3 regions of the Streptococcus sp. V913 genome follow, and region 3 is predicted to be linked to each of the others. Evidence: predicted binding sites of a transcription regulator. Region 3 holds the regulator's gene; each other region holds the start of a gene.
What was found. Region 3 encodes NrdR, which represses ribonucleotide reductase genes. Its sites were predicted from a motif close to ACACNATATATNGTGT; they were not measured.
Positions count from the first base shown of each region.

Region 1: nrdD (anaerobic ribonucleoside-triphosphate reductase) is a predicted target of NrdR. The motif match lies at 2,369-2,384, and genes of this name have one in related genera.
Region 2: nrdH (glutaredoxin-like protein NrdH) is a predicted target of NrdR. The motif match lies at 2,811-2,826, and genes of this name have one in related genera.

Region 1 is NZ_JBTHHX010000003.1:2,924-7,197, forward strand. It holds gene ACXYSL_RS06155 (hypothetical protein) at 1-82, opposite strand, end outside; gene nrdD (anaerobic ribonucleoside-triphosphate reductase) at 94-2,301, opposite strand; gene ACXYSL_RS06165 (damage-inducible protein CinA) at 2,430-3,947, opposite strand; gene ACXYSL_RS06170 (hypothetical protein) at 3,983-4,126, opposite strand; gene cls (cardiolipin synthase) at 4,200-4,274, opposite strand, start outside.
Region 2 is NZ_JBTHHX010000001.1:32,241-36,514, forward strand. It holds gene nrdF (class 1b ribonucleoside-diphosphate reductase subunit beta) at 1-38, opposite strand, end outside; gene nrdE (class 1b ribonucleoside-diphosphate reductase subunit alpha) at 234-2,393, opposite strand; gene nrdH (glutaredoxin-like protein NrdH) at 2,479-2,697, opposite strand; gene ACXYSL_RS00200 (phosphocarrier protein HPr) at 3,059-3,322, shown strand; gene ptsP (phosphoenolpyruvate--protein phosphotransferase) at 3,328-4,274, shown strand, end outside.
Region 3 is NZ_JBTHHX010000002.1:73,332-77,605, reverse strand. It holds gene dnaI (primosomal protein DnaI) at 1-390, opposite strand, end outside; gene ACXYSL_RS04335 (replication initiation and membrane attachment family protein) at 391-1,554, opposite strand; gene nrdR (transcriptional regulator NrdR) at 1,555-2,028, opposite strand; gene ACXYSL_RS04325 (GntR family transcriptional regulator) at 2,169-2,534, shown strand; gene ACXYSL_RS04320 (ABC transporter ATP-binding protein) at 2,539-3,234, shown strand; gene ACXYSL_RS04315 (hypothetical protein) at 3,250-3,978, shown strand; gene ACXYSL_RS04310 (LrgB family protein) at 4,010-4,274, opposite strand, start outside.

The DNA of each region.
Region 1 (4,274 bases), on a different contig from region 3:
TACCTGTTCCACCTTTAGAGTATTTCTCGTGATAACGGGTCACTTGTGCGCGTCCCTTATCGTCTAATTGGTATTTCCCCATTGCGTTTCCTTCTAATTTGTTACTTCATGTCCTGCCGTTTTAATAGTAGAACCGTTCATGTGTTTGACACGCGCAGCGATTTCCTTATGGCGCCCATTGACCATCGGACGAGCCTGAGGGTTACCTAGATAGCCACAAGTTCGTTTGACTACATCTACTGTTTTAGGGTCGCTATTCCCACAGTTTGGACAAGCAAATCCTCTTTCAGTTGGTTCAAAATCCCCTTCAAAATCGCACTTGTAGCAACGATCAATCGGAGTATTTGTTCCTAGATAGCCGACACAATCATAGGCATAGTCCCAGACAGCTTCCAGAGCCTTAGGATTTTGTTGAAGAACTGGATACTCACAGTAGTGGATGAAACCACCTGTTGCACCTGCTTCTGGATAAGCCTTCTCAAAGTCCAATTTTTCAAACGGCGTTGGATTTTTACGAACATCATAGTGGAACGAGTTGGTGTAGTATTCCTTGTCTGTAATATCAGGAATAGAACCGAACTTTTCTGTATCCAAGCGACAGAAGCGATCTGTCAAGCTTTCAGACGGTGTTGAGTAGATAGAGAAATGGTAATCATATTGATCTGACCACTCTTCCACCCGACGTTTCATATCGCGAATGATGTCAAGCGTGAATTCCTTGGCTTCTGGATTATGTTCCCAGCTATTGCCAAAGAAGACCGTCGCTACCTCGTACAAACCGATGTAGCCCAATGAAACTGTCGCACGACGATTCTTAAAGAGCTGATCAACGCTCTCGTCTTTTCTAAGACGGCGTCCGAAGGCCCCGTACTGATAGAGAATAGGGGCGTTTGCTGGTGTTGCTTCCTTGGTCCGTTCAACACGGTAAACTAGAGCATCTTCTGCGATGTTCATCCGCTCGTTGAAGATTTCCCAGAACTTATTCATGTCGCCCTCAGACTCAAGGGCAATGCGAGGAAGGTTGACCGTCACAACACCTAGATTCATCCGACCAGAATTGACTTCTACGCCATTCTCATCCTTCCATCCTTGGAGGAACGAACGGCAGCCCATAGGAACCTTGAAAGAACCTGTTAGCTCGATAATCTTATCATAGGATAAGACATCTGGGTACATCCGCTTGGTCGCACACTCAAGAGCCAACTGTTTGATGTCGTAGTTAGGTGAACCTTCTTCTAAGTTGAGTCCTCTTTTCAACGTAAAGATGAGTTTAGGGAAGATGGCTGTTCGATGTTCTGAACCAAGACCCTTGATACGAATAGTCAAGATAGCTTTTTGAATTTCCCGTTCAAAACGACTAGTTCCTAGACCAAAACCTAGTGAAGTAAAAGGTGTTTGTCCATTTGAAGTGAAGAGGGTGTTGATTTCATACTCAAGAGATTGCATGGCATCATAGATGTCTTTTTGGGTTTTCTTCCAAGCATAATCATCCCGTTTTTCAGGCAAGACCCATTCTTTCGCATCTTTGAGGTGCTTTTGGTAATTCTTCTCTGCATAAGGCGCCAAGACTTCATCAATACGGTCAGCTGAACAGCCCCCGTACTGGCTAGAAGCAACGTTGGCGATGATCTGAGAAATCTGAGCTGTCGCAGTCTGGATAGACTTGGGACTCTCTACCTCTGCATTCCCAATTTTAAAACCATTTTCCAACATCCCTTTAAAATCAATCAAACAGCAGTTGGTCATAGGAGTGTAGGGGCTGTAGTCCAAGTCATGATAGTGTATATCCCCTTTTTGGTGAGCATTGGCTACGTGCTTAGGAAGCATTTGCAATCCGATTGATTTCCCCACAATCCCTGCTGTCAAATCACGTTGAGTATTAAAGACATCGCTGTCTTTATTGGCATTTTCATTGACAACCGCTTGATCTTTATTGAGAAGTTTATGAATGCTAAAGTTGATATCTGTCGCTTTTGAGCGCTCAAAATCCCTCTGTGTCCGATAAGTGATATACTCTTCAGCCAAGGCATATTCTTTGGCTTCAAGAAGTTCATGTTCTACGATATTCTGAATCTCATAAATCTTCACACCTTTAGGGAAACGACTGTGAATTTCCGTCACGATTCTTTCAACTAGACCATTTAGGCGTTTTTCTACTAGAGGCGTAACGTCCATAACCTTTTCCGCCGCCTTGTGGAGAGCCTTGTCAATCTTGTCTACATCAAACACTACACGTCTACCATCTCGTTTTTCAACGAACAAGGTGGGAACGGTTGCAAGCTTTTCTTCTAATACAATCATATCCATGCTCTTTTCTAAAATATTGTTGAATAGTTTATATTCAGTATTATACCACTCTAAAAATAAAAATCAATATCTTGTGTTAAAAATCCTAAAATTTTTAAAATTCCACAAGATATTGATTTTTGTTATTTGAATTTATAAAGCTTAAACTCGCTAGTATCTGTCTGAACAAGCTCATAGTTTTCACTGAGCCAGCTCTCTACATCTGACCACAAGGCAACTTTTTGATTGACCACAATCATCTTCGGTTGATTCTCTTTCAGATCATTCATCAGTTTGGTTTTATTTTCGTCGCTTGCAGTATAGAGTGTTGGAGTTGATAGAGAAGTCGGCGCCAAGCGTTCACTTGCACGGTAGAAATCAGGACGATCATCCCAAGCATAGACACGATCCTCAGAACTCGTTTGCTGTTTTACCATGCTAGCAAGACGTTCTCTCTCCTGATAAGTCGCTGGATGCGAAAGGTAGCGACTCACGATAGGAAGAACAATAAGATAGGCAAGGGCAATCAGTGGTAGATAGAAATTTCCTTTAAGGAAAGAAGTTTGTTTCTCACGTCTTCTTCTACGACGACTGCCTCCATCCGAAACATCTTCCTTGATTCCTGTCAGAAGGAGCAAGACCAAGAAAGGAATTAGTACCACAAGATGAGTACCGTTGATGGGTTCTTTGGAAAAAATCAAGAGCCCCAAAGAAAGCAATAAGCCCAAACTAGCAGCAATCGATAGGGAATATTGCTTAGCTGATTTTGACTGGAACAAACCAGAAAAGAGCAAACTAAGGGAACCTAGCCCAATAGCAAGTAAGCCGTAGAAGGCTGCATTTTCAAGCAAATGCGCATTTGAAAAGAGGCTAAGAGTATTTACCGGATACAAGGTCTGGCTAATGGCATCCCCAAAACTACCTGTTAATACTGTATAGTAGCCCAAAGGATAGAATAAGAGTGAGAACCCTAAGGCTGACGCAAAAAATTGATATAAACCATGAACAAAGTGACCTTTGCCTAAGTTAAAGCCGATAATTCCCAAGGCTAGTGTAGCTGCAAATAAGGCTGTTGGGATTGGCGCAAGGAAGAAAGCGAGAGCAAGGCTCATACCAACACGTAAAAATCCTTTGTCACCGTTTGGATAAGCTAGGTAGTTCGTAACAATGCTAAGTGAATAAAATAGGAAAGGCAAGGCTAGCAAGAGAGCATAGCCACCACCAAAAGCGAGACCTGCTACCAACAAATTAAACACAAACACAAGCTGCTTGGCTTCTTCTACACGGTCTGTAAGACTATCCGCAGATTTAAAAAGAAAAACGCTTGCTCCAAACAAGGCCAACCACTCAACCAAAGCAATCAGAATACTGCCTTGTGAAAGATAGGTAAGCAGGTAATAGAGCAATCCCTCAGTCCCAAAATAATCTGTATACATTTGACCATTTTGATGCAAGGCCCAACCGGTATAAAGATCCTGAGTTTGTTGCGGGCTTACTAAACCCAAAATAAGGGGGATAACCACAGAAATAGCTGTAGCCACTAAACTCCAAAGCAAGATACTAAAAAAGGGAATGGAAGCTCCTTCTCGCTTTTCTGGAACGGACCAGTCTTGGTACTGAGATTCTTCTTGTTTCTCATCTATTTTCCCATATACATTCATTCAATTTCTCCTCTAAGTTTATCTGTTTTAGTATATCAAAATCTTACAGGAATGTCAGCTTGGGATTGATATTTGCTGAATTTCTTATCCAATATCGCAAAGCGTTCGATTTCACGAAAACGGTGGAATCGACTGTCTCTATACTCTCTAATAAAATCGTCATCTTCTAGATTAAGCATGTTTTTCTCCTTTACCTATCTATTCGTAAGAAGACAAAAAAGATCCAGCCTTGGGCTAGATCTTGATGGATAGTTAGAGCATAGGTGCAAACAACTGGACAATTTCCTTGATCAGGCTTTGATACCAGCTTGTTTTGATGGTGTGGGG
Region 2 (4,274 bases), on a different contig from region 3:
ATGGCATTCCAGTTAATGGCTTTGTAGTAAGTTTCCATTTGAAATCTCTTTCTGTATGTAATAATGCGATTATAGGATCATCTCTAGTTTATCATAGTCTGAGAAGAGTATCGCACAAAAAGTCGAAAGACCGACTTTTCATTTTTCCTAGTATTTTAGATGCTTATCCAAATTTATTCTAGTGTAATCATTTATTCAGTAGTTTGAGAGAATTTAGTAGGCTTAGAGTAAAACTAGATTACACAGCTTTCACATTGGTTCGCACCAACTTCTCCACCATCGTCTGTAAAAGTACGGACGTAGTAGATAGACTTAATGCCCTTGTTAAAGGCATAGTTACGAAGGATAGACAAGTCACGTGTCGTTTGTTTATTTTCTTTCTTCCATTCGTAAAGACCTTTTGGAATATCACTACGCATGAAGAGGGTGAGTGAAAGTCCTTGGTCCACGTGCTCTGTTGCAGCAGCGTAAACATCAATCACCTTACGCATATCCATATCGTAAGCAGAAGTGTAGTAAGGGATAGTATCTGTTGACAACCCTGCAGCAGGATAGTAGATTTTACCGATTTTCTTCTCTTGGCGTTCTTCAATACGTTGCGTAATCGGGTGGATAGATGCAGAAACATCGTTGATGTAGCTGATCGAACCATTTGGAGCAACAGCTAGACGGTTTTGGTGATAAAGACCATCTGCTTGAACCTTGTCGCGAAGTTCAGCCCAGTCAGCAGCACTTGGGATAAAGACGTCTTTGAATAGTTCTTTAACACGGTCTGATTTTGGAACAAATTCGCCTGTCACATACTTGTCGAAGTAGCTTCCGTTAGCATAGTCTGATTTTTCAAAGTTGTGGAAGGTGATACCACGTTCGCGGGCGATGTTATTAGATTCTACTAAGGTCCAGTAGTTCATAAGCATAAAGTAGATGCTTGTAAACTCAACAGACTCAGGCGACCCATATTCGATCAGTTGTTGCGCTAGATAGCTATGAAGCCCCATGGCACCAAGACCAAAGGTGTGAGCCAAACTGTTTCCGTGGTCGATAGTAGGAACAGCTACGATGTGCGAACTATCTGTAACGAAAGTAAGAGCACGAACCATAGCACGGATTGAACGACCAAAGTCAGGTGAGGTCATCATGTTGACCACGTTGGTTGATCCAAGGTTACATGAAACGTCCGTTCCCATTTGAATGAATTCTTGAGCATCGTTGATCAAGCTTGGTTCTTGAACTTGAAGAATCTCAGAACACAAGTTACTCATGATAATCTTTCCGTCAACCGGATTTGCACGGTTAGCCGTATCAATGTTGACTACATAAGGATAGCCAGACTCTTGTTGCAATTTAGAGATTTCTGTTTCCAAGTCACGCGCTTTGATTTTTGTCTTGCTGATGTTTGGATTTGCGACTAGTTCATCGTATTTTTCAGTGATATCGATGTAGTTGAATGGCACACCATATTCAAGTTCTACAGAGTATGGGCTGAAGAGATACATTTCTTCATTTTTTCGAGCCAATTCGTAGAATTTATCGGGTACTACAACACCGAGTGAAAGAGTCTTAACACGAACTTTTTCATCAGCGTTTTCTTTCTTAGTGGAAAGGAAAGCGATGATATCTGGGTGAAAGACGTTGAGGTAGACAACACCTGCACCTTGACGTTGTCCGAGTTGGTTTGAGTAAGAGAAGCTGTCTTCAAAAAGCTTCATAACTGGTACGACACCAGAAGCGGCACCCTCATAGCCCTTGATAGGAGCTCCAGCTTCACGAAGGTTGCTGAGGGAAATTCCCACGCCACCACCGATACGTGAAAGTTGAAGGGCTGAGTTGATAGAACGTCCGATAGAGTTCATATCATCCGTTACTTGAATCAAGAAACAAGATACCAACTCCCCACGACGAGCACGACCTGCGTTCAAAAAGGAAGGAGTAGCTGGTTGGTAGCGTTGGTGGATGATTTCATTGGCAATATCAGTCGCAATCGCTTCATCCCCGTCAGCAAAATAAAGTGCATTAAAGAAGACACGGTCTTCCATGCTTTCAAGGTAATATTCACCGTCATTAGTCTTCAAGGCATATTGATTGTAAAACTTATAGGCTGCCATAAACGACTTGAATTGGAAGTTTTGGTCCTTGATAAATTGATGCAATTCTTCCAAAAACTCTGGACGGTATTTCTTGAGAAATGCAGTTTCGATGTAGTTATGTTCAATAAGGTAGTTGATTTTATCAGTAATTGAATCAAAAACCATAGTGTTTGGAACTACATTTTCTTTAAAGAAAGCATCCAAGGCTTCCTTATCTTTATGAAGCATGATTTGTCCATTAACAGGACGGTTGATTTCGTTATTGAGACGGAAGTAAGTCACGTCTTCAAGATGTTTTAATCCCATAAAATTTTCCTTATCTAACCTGATTACAAAAGAAAGGCCTCTAAGTTAGCCCTAGAAGCAATTTCTTCTGGATGATGTACTAAGATTATGCTAACTGTTTTAGTTTTCCTGGTTGGAAACCTGAAAAGACTTCAGTTGGTGTTTGGATGACAGGAGCAGCGCTGAAACCGAGCTCTTTAACTTGATCGATATACTCAGGTTGCTCGTCAAGATTGATCTCACGATATGCGATATTATTACTGTCCAAGAAACGCTTGGTCATCTTACATTGGACACAGTTATTTTTAGAATAAACGGTTACCATTTTCGTAACTCCTCTTTCAAAATAGATTACTTTCTTAGTATATCAGAAAAAAAAACTTTGTCAAACTTTTTAAACTAAATCTTGTGCTAAAAAGTTACGGTTTTGAAATAAAAACACAAGATATAGTGTTTTTGAAAACATAAATTTTGATTTCCGTTGAACTGTCAAACTTTCTCAAAATAAAAAAACTACATACTGTATATTGGCAATATAAATAGAAGATTTTCAGCAAGTTATCAGAAAGGAAATAGAAGAAAGTCCATAAAATACTTGAAAAATTATCTAGAAGGTGATATAATACAGTCTTGTAAGGGTTATCACATATAATCCAAAAAAGAAATAACTAAAGGAGAGTCAAACTATGGCTTCTAAAGATTTCCACGTAGTGGCAGAAACAGGTATTCACGCACGTCCAGCAACATTGTTGGTTCAAACAGCTAGCAAATTTGCTTCAGATATCACTCTTGAATACAAAGGTAAATCAGTAAACCTTAAATCTATCATGGGTGTTATGAGTCTTGGTGTTGGCCAAGGTGCTGACGTTACAATTTCAGCTGAAGGTGCAGATGCTGATGACGCAATCGCTGCTATCACTGAAACTATGGAAAAAGAAGGATTGGCATAAGGAAAATGACAGAAATGCTTAAAGGAATCGCAGCATCAGACGGTGTTGCAGTTGCAAAAGCATATCTACTCGTTCAACCGGATTTGTCATTTGAGACTGTTACAGTCGAAGATACAAACGCAGAAGAAGCTCGCCTTGATGCCGCTCTAAAAGCATCACAAGACGAGCTTTCTGTTATTCGTGAGAAAGCAGTAGGTACGCTCGGTGAAGAAGCAGCTCAAGTTTTTGACGCTCACTTAATGGTTCTTGCTGACCCAGAAATGATCAGTCAAATCAAGGAAACAATCCGTGCGAAGAAAGTGAATGCAGAAGCAGGTCTGAAAGAAGTGACAGACATGTTTATCACTATCTTTGAAGGCATGGAAGACAACCCATACATGCAAGAACGTGCAGCGGATATCCGCGACGTGACAAAACGTGTATTGGCAAATCTCCTTGGTAAAAAATTGCCAAACCCAGCTTCTATCAATGAAGAAGTGATCGTGATTGCGCATGACTTGACTCCTTCAGATACAGCTCAATTGGACAAAAACTTTGTAAAAGCTTTTGTAACCAACATTGGTGGACGTACAAGCCACTCAGCTATCATGGCGCGTACACTTGAAATCGCGGCAGTATTAGGTACAAACAACATCACTGAAATTGTTAAAGATGGTGATATCCTTGCTGTTAACGGTATCACTGGTGAAGTGATTATCAACCCAACTGATGAGCAAGCGGCAGAATTCAAGGCTGCTGGTGAAGCTTATGCGAAGCAAAAAGCTGAATGGGCACTTTTGAAAGATGCTCAAACAGTGACTGCTGATGGTAAACACTTTGAATTGGCTGCTAATATCGGTACTCCAAAAGACGTGGAAGGTGTCAATGCCAACGGTGCCGAAGCTGTTGGTCTTTACCGTACAGAGTTCTTGTACATGGATTCTCAAGACTTCCCAACAGAAGACGAGCAGTA
Region 3 (4,274 bases):
ACCTAGATCATCCAGGTCAATCTGAGCCAACTTCGCTTTCTTGAGACTTGCTGGTAGATTGATCAACTTGAGACGATTCTTAATAGCCGCCTCTTTTTCTGCCGCGATTAGTTCTGGTGTTTCTTCATAAGATACATCCGCATATCCGTGATTCATAACCAAGATAGGCTTGTAGCCACGCGCTATATAGTCCGCATCCCCACGAAGAAACTTATCCCGTTCTGTAATATATTGGTTGAACTTGGAGATACTACGATTTAACTCCTCTTGGCTGAGGGATTCTTTCTGGATAAAAGTTGCTACATCTGGGTCTTTCATAATCTGCTGGACTAGGTCCTGATACTGAAAACGACTCGTCTGACGTTTAATAACGTCACCCACACTTTCCATCTAGTCTCCTCCTTCTTCTAATCGGGCTAACATTTCTTGTTTTTTGCGTTCAAGTTCCAGACGAGTTTCCTCACTGGTTTGATTTTTATATTCTGGATTGCTCCACTTGGGAACATTTGTCTTAGTTGAGCTGGCCTTGTTTTTCTGTTCTTCTTGCCCTTTTTGCTGGTGTTCTCGAATCCGAAGCACGGCTTCCTCAGCTGTCCGAATCTTACGATAGGCATAGTCGTTGGCGACTTTCATAGCATATTTTTCATTAACATTGGCCGAATCAACCTTGTTAAAGGTTAAAAGCAAGACGATATTGATAACTTCGTCCAACAAGCCTAAAGATGCCATCTGGTGAAGGAGTTCTCTTTCACTTTGGATGATATTTCCCTTACGTGTTTGCTTGATTTCTGCTAAAAATTCCAGGGGAGTTTTATTTTTGGCTTCATTGATAATGGTCATTTCTTTGGGACTAAAGTCAGAAGACGCTGGTTTTTGTGCTATCTTTTCACGCATGCGTTTGACTGAAATAACCTGAGCCACTGTAGTCGCCTTGGCTAATTGATAGGTTTCAAACCAGGTCCATTTTTTTTCATCTGCGATGGCAAACAGTTCCAAAACATCCGCCTGCTCATTTTCAAAACGCAAGCCATCTCGAGCCATCAGGCGCTGAAAATGCTCTAAATCAAAATCATTTTTCATCTTGATTTTAGACTCGGTTGGAGTCACTTCTTCGGTCAGGTTTGGAAATACTTGGCTCAAAGAAACAGAGAGTGCTTCTCCCTCACTTGGAGCTTGCTTCATAGAAGCAAGCGCAGTATCCCCAATCTTTCTCTCCAACAGTCTGCTATAGACAGAATGACTTAAAAAATCCTGAATAGGTAGGGGAGAATGAAGCTGCAATTCATAGGTTTCTCCCTTCTGATAAAGGGTCAACAAATCCAAAGCAGATAAGACTTTAAGGGATTGGAGCAAGGTCGGCATGCCAAAGTTTAAGTGATTGAGGATATGGGAAAAGAGGTGTTCCTTTTGACCACCATCCCAAAAGGTAATGGCATATAGATAGAGGCTCAGTGCCTCCTGACCGATAATCGGGAGGTAGCACCGCACCAGAGAAGAGGTATCTTGCGACACCCGATTATTCTTTAGAAAAGAAAAACGGTCATTTGGCTTCATTTACTTTTCCTTTTTCTTTTTTGAGGACTGGGTGATCTGCTGGAGCAGACTCTCCAACTCACTCACATCCTTAAAACTACGGTAAACGCTGGCAAAACGAACATAGGTAATCTCATCAAGCTCCGCCAATTCCTCCATTACTAAAGCTCCAATATATTCACTTTGGATTTCATTCTCACTGCGACTACGGAGTTTTTGCTCGATGCGATTGACCACCATGTTGATTTCATCACTCGAAACAGGGCGTTTCTGGGCTGAGCGAATAATCCCATTAAAGATTTTATCTCTCGAAAACTGCTCTCGTGTGCCATCTTTCTTGACGACAACCAGCGTTCTTTCTTCTACTCGTTCATAGGTCGTAAAACGATGCTGACACTCGTCGCACTCACGTCTTCGACGGATGGTATTTCCTTCTTCGGCCTGTCGACTATCAACAACACTAGACTTGGTAGCCCCACATTTTGGACAACGCATGCATTTCCCTCCTTGTCGTTTTCTTTTCATTATACCATTTTTTGATCAATTCCCAAAACAATTCTTATTTTTACTTGACAAGTTTTTTGTTTTATTGTATTATTTAATTAGAACAACAAAGATAAAGAAAGGAGACTATGATGTCCTGGTCATTTGATAATACAAAACCCATTTATTTACAGATTATGGAAAAAATCAAACTACAGATTGTTTCCCATGAACTGGAATCCAACCAACAGCTCCCTACTGTGAGAGATTTGGCGAGCGAGGCTGGGGTTAATCCCAATACCATTCAGCGCGCCTTGTCTGACCTTGAACGTGAAGGATTTGTATACAGCAAGCGAACAACTGGTCGTTTTGTCACCGAGGATTTGGACCTCATCGTTCAGTCCCGTAAACAACTTTCCGAGGAGCAACTGCAACACTTCGTCTCTTGCATGCTTCAATTTGGCTACAAAAAAGAAGAACTGCCAAATGTATTAAGCGACTATATCAAAGGAGTTTAAGACTATGACACTACTAGCACTTGAAAATGTATCAAAATCATATGGAGCAACTGCGGCACTTGACAATATCTCACTAGAGATCTCAGCTGGAAAGATTGTTGGACTCCTTGGACCAAACGGATCCGGGAAAACAACACTGATCAAACTGATCAATGGCCTCCTTCAACCAAATAAAGGACGTGTCCTCATTAACGGACAGGATCCAAGTCCTGCTACCAAGGCGATCGTCTCTTATCTACCAGATACGACTTATCTCAATGAACAGATGAAGGTCAAGGAAGCCCTGACTTACTTTAAAACCTTCTATCAGGATTTCAATCTTGAACGCGCCCAACATCTGCTTGCAGACCTTGGCATTGATGAAAATAGTCGCTTAAAGAAATTATCAAAAGGAAATAAGGAAAAGGTGCAACTGATTTTGGTTATGAGCCGTGAAGCCCGCCTCTACGTTCTGGACGAACCAATTGGAGGTGTGGATCCAGCTGCTCGTGATTATATCCTCAATACCATCATCAACAACTACTCACCAACCTCTACGGTGCTGATTTCAACCCACTTGATTTCAGATATTGAGCCAATCTTGGATGAGATTATCTTCCTCAAAGACGGGAAAGTCGTTCGCCAAGGAAATGTTGATGATATTCGTTACGAGTCAGGTGAATCAATTGACCAGCTCTTCCGCCAGGAATTTAAAGCCTAAGCAAAGGAGATTATTATGTTTTGGAATCTAGTTCGTTATGAATTTAAGAATGTCAATAAATGGTATTTAGCGCTCTATGGAGCTGTGCTTGCAATTTCAGTTTTAATTGGAACTTTTCTTGGTAGTCTTAGCCAGAGTTACAATTCTAACAATGCTGTTTATTTCATCTTCTTTTTGGTACTAGTCTTTGGAGGACTCAGCGTCACTCTTTGGATTGCAACAATCTTTTTAATCATCCGAAGATTCAAGGGGAGTGTTTATGACCGCCAAGGGTATTTGACCCTGACCTTGCCTGTCTCTGAGCACCAAATCATCATCGCAAAACTTTTAGGTGGTCTTGTCTGGTCCATCTTAAGCTATATCGTCTTTATCTTGAGTGTACTGATTATCTTCTTCTTAACACCGATAGAAAAAGACTTCACTTACCTCTATAACTTCATTTCCCCTTACCTCAGCTACGGTTGGCTCTATGCCCTGTCTCTTCTAGCAGGTTCGATTACATGGATCTTGTCCATTTACCTCGCAATCTCAATCGGGCAACTCTTTAATGAGTATCGAACAGCTATGGGAATTCTAGCCTATATCGTCATTGCCATCGTCATTGGTTATGTTTCTCTCTTTTTCCGAATTGAAAATAACTTTAACATGATGATTGGTACAGAAATTCTGCGCGATCTCTTTCTATCAGTTATCTACTATCTCGGTACTTATTACATCTTGAAAAACAAGGTTAATTTGCAATAAAAAATGCCCAGCTAGAAAGCTGGGTTTTTCTTTAACTCAATATCAAACTGGCTACAATAGGGCTGACAAAGACATAGAGAATACCGGTAACACCGATAGCCAAGCCACCCATGGCTCCTGCTACAGAACCGTATCGAAAGGCCGTTCCCGTTCCAACTGCGTGACCTGTTCCTCCAAGAGAAAGTCCGACAGCCACTGGATCATCAATCTTCAACCACTTCAAAAGGGTTGGTCCAATAACACTGGTTAAAATCCCAGTTGCCACTACGACGACCAAGGTCACAGTCGTCAACCCC